2 regions of the Aquabacter sp. DMC10 genome follow, and region 2 is predicted to be linked to the other one. Evidence: predicted binding sites of a transcription regulator. Region 2 holds the regulator's gene; the other holds the start of a gene.
What was found. Region 2 encodes LexA, which represses DNA repair genes until DNA is damaged. Its sites were predicted from a motif close to TGTTCNNNNTGTGTTCNG; they were not measured.
Positions count from the first base shown of each region.

Region 1: ACT54L_RS11145 (PA0069 family radical SAM protein) is a predicted target of LexA. The motif match lies at 2,230-2,247, and genes of this name have one in related genera.

Region 1 is NZ_JBQUYX010000003.1:547,104-551,464, forward strand. It holds gene ACT54L_RS11135 (HdeD family acid-resistance protein) at 1-362, shown strand, start outside; gene ACT54L_RS11140 (VOC family protein) at 378-842, opposite strand; gene ACT54L_RS11145 (PA0069 family radical SAM protein) at 873-2,006, opposite strand; gene ACT54L_RS11150 (aa3-type cytochrome c oxidase subunit IV) at 2,383-2,535, shown strand; gene ACT54L_RS11155 (Re/Si-specific NAD(P)(+) transhydrogenase subunit alpha) at 2,567-3,718, shown strand; gene ACT54L_RS11160 (proton-translocating transhydrogenase family protein) at 3,715-4,170, shown strand; gene ACT54L_RS11165 (NAD(P)(+) transhydrogenase (Re/Si-specific) subunit beta) at 4,182-4,361, shown strand, end outside.
Region 2 is NZ_JBQUYX010000005.1:169,357-173,717, reverse strand. It holds gene ACT54L_RS15350 (Hint domain-containing protein) at 1-2,042, opposite strand, end outside; gene lexA (transcriptional repressor LexA) at 2,237-2,944, opposite strand; gene ACT54L_RS15340 (molybdopterin molybdotransferase MoeA) at 3,246-4,361, opposite strand, start outside.

The DNA of each region.
Region 1 (4,361 bases), on a different contig from region 2:
AGACCTACAATGTGGCCAACCGCTCGTGCTCCATTGCCGCTGCCCTGGCGCTCGATGCGGCGCTGGAAGGGGTGCTGGCAGGGCCGCAGGCGCGGCGGCGCATGCTCTCTCTCATGATGAACCCGGACGTGTGGACGGCGGCCGCCTTGCGGTCCTATGCGGACAGCATCACCTGGACGCCGGGCCTGCTCCATGACTACGCCCAGGCCCTGCGCCGGGTTCTGGATCAGGAGCGGCTGGGCTGGCGCCCGCAGATCCGGCATGCCCTGGCAGCCTACCGCCTGCTCGGCCGGGCCTTCCTGCAGCGCCTGTTTCCCCGCCACCGTCCGACGGTGCCCGGCCAAGGGGCGCCGACCGCCTGAGGTCGCGCGCGGGCCTCAGTCCGGCACCACCAGACGACCTTGCCCGTCGAACGGGAAATAGGGGTTGTGGGCGACCTCCCAGACGTGCCCGTCGGGATCGGCGAAATAGCCCATGTAGCCGCCCCAGAAGACAGGCTGCGCCGGCCGCAGGACCCGGGCGCCCAGGGTGGCAGCCCGCGCCATCAGCGCGTCCACCTCGGCCTCCGTGGCGGTGTTGCAGGCCAGCGTGATGCCGCGAAAGGCGTCGGGTCCGTCGAGGTCCGTGACCTCCGCGTCCCGCGCCAGCGCGTCCGAGGGATAAAGGGACAAGATCACGCCGCCGGCCTCGAAGAAGGCCACATTGGCGTGCGTCTGGCCCCGGCGCACCAGGCCGAACGCGGCATAGAAGGCGGCCGCGCGCGGCAGGTCCGCGACCCCCAGCGTGACGAGATGGAGGCCAGGGCGCGGCGCGGTGTCGGGCGCGGCTTCAGGAGAGGGCATGATGGGCCACCTTGGCGCGGCAGGGAGGGGTCAGAACAGGGACAATTGCTCGCCCGGCTGGGGCGGCCGGCGAAAATGCTCGGTGGTCAGCTTCAGGCCGCGGCCCACCAGCCCGAGGCGCCCGGCGGCGATCTCGAAGCGCCGGCCGATGGTCCAGGCGTAAGGCCCGGTACCCCGCCCGCGTGTGCCGAAGGTGGAATCATAGTCCCGCCCCCCGTGCATCTCCCGCACCAGGGAGAGAACGTGGCGGGCCTTGTCGGGGAAATGGGTGACCAGCCATTCCCGGAACAGGTCGGCGATTTCCAGCGGCAGGCGCAAGGTCACATAGCCGGCCTCCGTTGCCCCGGCGGCCTTGGCGGAATCCAGGATGCGCTCGATCTCCATGTCGTTGAGCGCGGGGATGAGCGGCGCCGTCAGCACGGCGGTGGGGATACCGGCGTCCGTCAGGCGCCGGATGGTCTCCAGCCGGCGCATGGGCGAGGCGGCCCGCGGCTCCATGAGACGGGAGAGCTTGTGGTCCAGCGTGGTGATGGAGATGGCCACCTTCACCAGACCCCGCTCGGCCATGGGTTTGAGGATGTCGATGTCCCGCGCCACCAGGCCGGACTTGGTGACGATGCCCACCGGGTGGCCGAAATCATTCAGCACCCCCAGGAGCTTGCGGGTGATCTCCCAGCGCCGCTCAATGGGCTGGTAGGGGTCCGTATTGGTGCCCATGGCGATGGTGCGCGGCTTGTAGGACGGGTGCGCCAGCTCGCGCGCCAGCAATTCCGGCGCATCCGGCTTCACGAACAGCTGCGTCTCGAAATCGATCCCCGCCGAGAGGCCCTGATAGGCGTGGGTGGGGCGGGCGAAGCAATAGATGCAGCCATGCTCGCAGCCCCGATAGGCGTTGATTGACCGGTCGAACGCGATGTCCGGCGACTGGTTGCGCGTGATGACGGTGCGCGCCCGCTCCTCGGTCACCTGCGTAAGGAAGGGCGGCAGGTCCTCCAGGCTGTCCCAGCCATCGTCGAAGGGGATGCGCGCCGCCGGCTCGAACCGGCCGGTGGCATTGGAGACGGCGCCCCTGCCGCGCCGCCGGTCCGCATCGATGGTGCAGGGCAGCGTCTCGCTGGCAAAGGGACCGGCCGCCTCCTGGGCCGCCTCCAGGGAAGCCTCCATCGCGGCCTGCTGGGCGGCCAGCTGGGCGGACTGCCGGTCCTGCATGAGGCGCCCGACAATCCGTTCCGGGTGCGGCGTTTTTTTCTTTCGTGGCCGGGCAGCGGAATCGCCGCCCGGAGCGTCTGCGGAGCGCATGACCCCGCCGTGGCGGCCGAAGCTGCCGCTAGGGACGGAAGCTGTTGAGTCGTGGCGTAAATCCATGCCTGCAGGCTAACGCGAGACATAGAACAGAACAAGAACAAACACGATCACATTCTCATGTGATGGGGCTGGTCAGGTCTTGATATATGGAATACTGTATATCACGCGCAGTTGCCACAAACGCCCTTTCCAGGTTAAAGGGCAAAGTCCAAAAAAGCGCGCTAGGGGGAGTGACATGGCCGATCACGGCTCGGTGGAATATGCCACCGCGGCAGGCAACGATTATGCCGAGCATCAGCGGACGTACGCTCTGTTCACGGGCCTCGCCAAATGGGGCACCGTAGGCGTCGCCGTGCTCATGGTCCTCATGTGGATTTTCCTGCTCTGAGTTGAACACTCGGACATCGGAGACGTTTCAGATGAAAATCGCTGTCCCCGCCGAGGTTGATCTCGGCGAGCCGCGGGTCGCTGCGACCCCGGATACGGTCAAGCGCTTGTCCGCCCTCGGCGCCACTTTCGCGGTGCAGAGCGGGGCAGGCTTGAATTCCGGCATCGTCGATGCCGATTACGAGGCCATGGGCGCTACCATTGTTCCCACCGCCGCCGACGCTGTGGCCGGTGCCGACGTGGTGCTCAAGGTGCGCCGTCCCACCGAGGCCGAGCTGTCCGCCTACCCGCGCGGCGCGCTGGTGCTGGCCATCATGGACCCCTATGGCAACGATGCTGCGCTGAAGGCCATGGCCGACGCGGGCGTCTCCGCCTTCTCCATGGAGCTGATGCCGCGCATTACCCGTGCGCAGGTGATGGATGTGCTGTCCTCGCAGGCGAACCTCGCCGGCTATCGCGCCGTGATCGATGCCGCCGAGCAGTTCGGCCGCGCGCTGCCGATGATGATGACCGCCGCGGGCACCGTTCCCGCCGCGCGCTGCTTCGTCATGGGCGCGGGCGTCGCCGGTCTCCAGGCCATCGCCACCGCCCGCCGCCTCGGCGCCGTGGTGACCGCCACCGACGTGCGCCCCGCCGCCAAGGAACAGGTCGAGTCTCTCGGCGCCAAGTTCATCGCGGTGGAGGACGAGGAGTTCAAGCAGGCCGAGACCGCTGCGGGCTATGCCAAGCCCATGTCGGCGGAATACCAGGCCAAGCAGGCGGCCCTCGTCGCCGAGCACATCAAGAAGCAGGACCTGGTGATCACCACCGCCCTCATTCCCGGCCGGGCCGCGCCCCGCCTGGTGACGGCGGCCATGGTGGCCTCCATGAAGCCCGGCTCGGTGATCGTGGATCTCGCGGTCGAGCGCGGCGGCAATGTGGAAGGCTCGCAGGCCGGCTACATCACCAATGTGAACGGCGTGAAGATCGTCGGCTACCTCAACGTGCCCGGCCGGGTCGCCGCGTCCGCCTCCCAGCTTTATGCGAAGAACCTCTTCGCATTCCTTGAGACCATGATCGACAAGGGCTCCAAGGCCCTGGCGGTGAAGTGGGACGACGAGCTCGTGAAGGCGACGCTCCTCACCCGCGACGGCGCCGTCGTCCATCCCAGCTTCGCCCCCAAGGTTGAGGGAGCCGTCCAATGAGCAATGTTGCATCGCAGACGGCCGTGGATGCCGCCTCCCAGGCGCGCGCCGCCGCCGAGGTGGCCCGCCAGGCGGCCGAAGTTGCCCAGGCCTACGCGGACCAGGCGGCCACCGCCCTTGGCGCCGCCGCCCATGCCGCCACCGGCGGGGCCATCGACCCCTTCGTCTTCCGCCTGTCCATCTTCGTGCTGGCGGTGTTCGTGGGCTATTACGTGGTGTGGTCGGTGACCCCGGCGCTTCACACGCCCCTGATGTCCGTCACCAACGCCATCTCCTCGGTGATCGTGGTGGGCGCCCTCCTGGCGGTGGGTGTCTCGACGGTCGGCGATGTCGGCCATTCCTGGGGCGCGCGCCTGTTCGGCTTCATCGCGCTCATCTTCGCCTCGGTGAACATTTTCGGCGGGTTCCTCGTGACCAGCCGCATGCTCGCCATGTACCAGAAGAAGAAGTGAGGATCTGAGCGATGAACGCCAATATCGCCGCCCTCCTTTACCTGGTCTCGGGCATCCTGTTCATCCTGGCGCTGCGCGGCCTGTCGCATCCCACCACCTCCCGGCAGGGAAACCTGTTCGGCATGGTCGGCATGGGCATTGCGGTCCTGACCACGCTGGCCCTCTCCCCGCCCGCCGACGCCATCGGCTGG
Region 2 (4,361 bases):
CCGCTGCCGCCATAGGCGTTCAGCGTGGTGTCGGCTCCGATCTGGCTGGCATTGATGATGTCGCCCTGGTCGCCGCCATAATAGGTGACGGAGCCCACAGCCATGCCGGCGTCGAAGGTGTTGCTTCCCGCGTCGCCATAGAAGGAGCCGTTTTCCGAGGAGCTCGCATAAATCTGGTCGAGGCCATCACCTCCATAGAAGGTGTTGTTGACGCCCCCGCCGACGAGCACGTCGTCGCCTGTGCCGCCATAGAAGACGGACTGGTAGGAAGAGGCTCCGCTCATATAGTCGTCGCCCGCCCCACCATAGGCGGTGGAGTTGCCCATCAGGCCGCCATAGATGCTGTCATTGTCGCCCTGCCCATAAAGGGTCAGGCCGGTATATTGGCCGCTATAGTCCTGGTTGGTGCCATGGATCTCGTCGGGATCGGACGTGCCGATGATGGTCTCGTTGTTGCCTGATGCATAGAATTCGTGGGAGGACAATTCCTCGTAGGTGTATTGAACGTAACCGCCATGGCCGTCGCTGAAGTAGAAATTCTCAACCCCCTGTGCGTAGACGACCTGTGTATCGCCCGCCGTATTGAGGGACACGGCATTGTTGTTGGAGGCGTCGAACTCGAACGTGTAGGTGCCTTCGCCGCTGCTGAGATAGAGGCTGTCCGTGCCGCCACTGTCGCTGACGGTCACATTGGCGGCGCTCTCCACATAATAAGTGTCGTTGCCCGACCCGCCGTAGAAATTGATAAAGCCCTGCGCACTGTCGCCGTGGAACTCATCCGCGCCAGTGCCGCCATAGGCATTCAGCGTCGCGCCGCGGGCGATCTCATCGGCATGGACCGTATTGCCGGCATTGCCACCATAGAATTGAACGGAACCCGTGGCGCTGTCGCCGTAGAACGTGCTGATGCCGGCACCGCCATAAAAGGCGCCGTTATTGGATGTTTCGGCATGGAAGGTGTCGGTGACGCCGTCACCGTAGAAACTGGCATAAGTTGAAGAATCGGCGTGAAATTCGTCGTTACCTACCCCGCCATAATAGCTGGAGTGACTGGACGTTCCCGCATAGAGAACGTCGTTGTTCGCATTGCCGTAGGCACTGGAGGCGGTCATGTTGCCGCCATAGATGGTGTCGTTGCCACCGGCGGCGTTGATGATCAGGTTCGAATACTGTGCGGTCCCATCCTCATTGGTGCCGTAGAGGGTCTCGGTGGCGCTGGTGCCCTGGACCGTTTCGCCATCTGCGGACGCATAGAACACGTGGGTCGAGAGTTCCTCATCGGTATAGCCGATGTAGCCGCCGTTGCCGTCGCTGAAGTAGATATTCTCTACTCCCTGCATCGTCACAGTCTGGCCTGCCGTTGATATGGTCAGCGTGTCACCAGAGGCGGACGTCGTGTATTGGTTGGGTGTCCCGTCAAAAAAGACGCTATCGGACCCGGAACTATCGGTGATGACCACATTGGCGGCGTTATTGACGTAATAGACGTCGTCTCCCCCGCCACCCGCGAAGGTCACTTCGCCCTGGGCGGTGTTGCCCAAGAAGGTATCCGCTCCCGTCCCGCCATTGGCATGCAGCGTGGAGCCAGCCTCAAGCGCACCGGCATAGACCGTGTCGCCATCATTGCCGGCCGTATAGGTGATGGTGCCTGACGCGTTGTCGCCGAAATAGGTATTGGCCCCGCCGCCGCCATAGACGGTGGCATTTACAGAGCTCCCGCCATAGAAGCTGTCGATGCCGGCGTCGCCGTAGAACGTATTATTCTGCGAGGAGTCGCCGTAGAGGATGTCCTCGCCAATGCCACCGTAAAACGAGGAATTGCTGGATGTCCCGGCGTAAAGGACGTCGTCCCCCGCATTCCCATAGGCGGTGGAGGCGATCATATTGACGCCGTAGATGGTGTCCTCGGCACCCGCCCCTTTAATCGTCAGGCCGCTATATTGCGCCGTCTGAGCTTCATTGGTGCCATAGAGAATATTAAACCCGCTATCGCCCTGAACGATAGCACCGTCCCCCGTCGCATAGACAACTGTAGTCGCCACCCCCGCCTCCCCACATGCGGCGTATAGATGGCTCTACTGTCTAGCTTACCGCCTTACATTCAAGGCGTTCCAGAAAGGAATCTGGCGCGGCGGGCAATGTGGTCAAAAAGTTTCACGAACCGACAGGGAGAATTTCCCGGCAGGCGTGTTCACTCGAACGAATGTATCACTGGTTGCAAGCTTGCGGCCCCCACTCAGTAACGACGCATCAAGCCCACAAGCCGCCCCTGGATCCGAACCCGGTCCGGCCCGAAGATTCGGGTCTCATAAGAGGGATTGGCCGCCTCGAGGGCAATGGAGGCGCCCTTCTTGCGCAGGCGCTTTAAGGTGGCTTCCTCGTCATCCACCAGGGCGACCACGATGTCCCCGGTATCGGCGGTGTCGCACTTGCGGATCAGCACGGTGTCGCCATCCAGGATGCCGGCCTCGATCATGCTGTCGCCGCGCACTTCCAGGGCAAAATGCTCCCCCACGCCCAGCATGTCGGGCGGCAGGTTGAGGGTGTGGCTGCGGCTCTGGATGGCCGAAATGGGCGTGCCGGCCGCGATGCGGCCCATCACCGGCACGGCGACAGTGGTGGCCACATCCTCTTCGTCATCCACCGGCGGCCGCACCCGGCCGAGGCTGCCCTCGATCACGGAGGGCGAGAAGCCCTTGGCGCGGCTCGTGCCCAGGGCCGGCGCAACGCTGTCCGGCAGGCGCACCACCTCCAGCGCGCGGGCCCGGTTGGGCAGGCGACGAATGAAGCCGCGTTCTTCCAGCGCCGTGATGAGGCGATGGATGCCCGACTTCGACCGCAGGTCCAGCGCCTCCTTCATCTCGTCGAAGGAGGGAGGCACCCCCGTCTCCTTCAGGCGTTCATGAATGAAGCGCAGCAGGTCATATTGCTTGCGTGTCAGCATCGCAGATCCCGTCCCAGCCGGCAGCCCCGACGCGTCCGTGCCCCGGACAGGCCAGTCCACCCAATTGCGGCCCCTCTCGCACGGATGGGTCCAACGGCGCCGGGACACACCCGGCTCAGGCCGCGGCGCACCCGGTCCTTATCCGGCGCCGATCCGTCCGCTCGCCTTCGACCCTCCGTAAAAAGGCGAAGGAAAGCGAAACAAATCGAGAACAATTCTCTACATGTTCCTTTTGTGTTCCACAAGAGTGAACATGAGGTAAAAGCGCGGATGAGAGGGTGAGCTTTGTCGCGGACGCAGATCAGTCCGCCAGGCGGATGATCTCGCACGCCTCGCCCGGCGCGCCCTCCGGGGCGAAGGCGGGGCGCACCAGCAGGCAATCGGCCAGCGCCAGGGCGGAGATCATGCCGCTGTCCTGGAGGGGCAGGGGGGTGACCTCCGGCACGCCGTCCACTCCGGGCCGGCTGGTGCAGCGCATGAAGTCGAGCCGAATGTCATTGGCCTTCACGGGCGCCGCCAGGCGGGCGGGCACCCGGGGTGTCTCCAATTCCGCCATGCCTTGGAGCGCTTTCACAAGCGGCGCCAGGAAGAGGAAGGCGCAGACATAGGACGAGACGGGATTGCCGGGCAGGCCCAGAACGCGCATGTCGCCGCCGCGGCCATACATGAGCGGCTTGCCGGGCCGCAGCGCGATCTTATGGACGGTGAGGGCGATCCCCTCGGCGCGCAGGGCCGGCGCCATAAGGTCGTGCTCACCCACCGAGGCGCCGCCGGATGTCACCAGCACGTCGAAGCCCTCCGCGCGGGCGCGGGCGATGGCGGCGCGGGTCCCCTCCAGCGTGTCTTCCACCTTGCCAAGGTCGCTCACCTCGGCGCCTGCCGCCCGCGCGAGGGCGGTGAGGCCAAACACGTTGGACATGACCACATCCGAGGCAGCCCGGGCTTCGCCGGGGCGCACCAATTCATCCCCCGTCTGAAGGATGCCGACGCGCGGCCGGCGGCGGACCATCAGGGTGGAATGGTTGGCGGCGGCGGCGAGCATGACGTCGCGGGCATTGAGCCGCTGGCCGGCCTTCAGAATCACCGTGCCTTCGGCAAAATCAAAGCCCTTGCGGCGGATGTTGCGGCCGGGCGCCGTCTCTTTCTCCACCACCACGTCATCGCCATCGCGGCGCGTGTTTTCCTGGATCACCACCGTGTCGGCGCCCTCCGGCACCAGCGCGCCGGTGAAGATGCGCGCGGCGGTGCCGGGCGCGAGCGGCGCGCCGAGGGGGCGGCCAGCGGCCGATTCGCCCCGCACGGGCAGGCGGACGGGGAGGGCGGCAATGTCGGCGGCGCGCACCGCATAGCCATCCATGGCCGACATATCGGCCACCGGCTGGCTCCGACGGGCCACAAGATCTTCGGCCAGCACGCG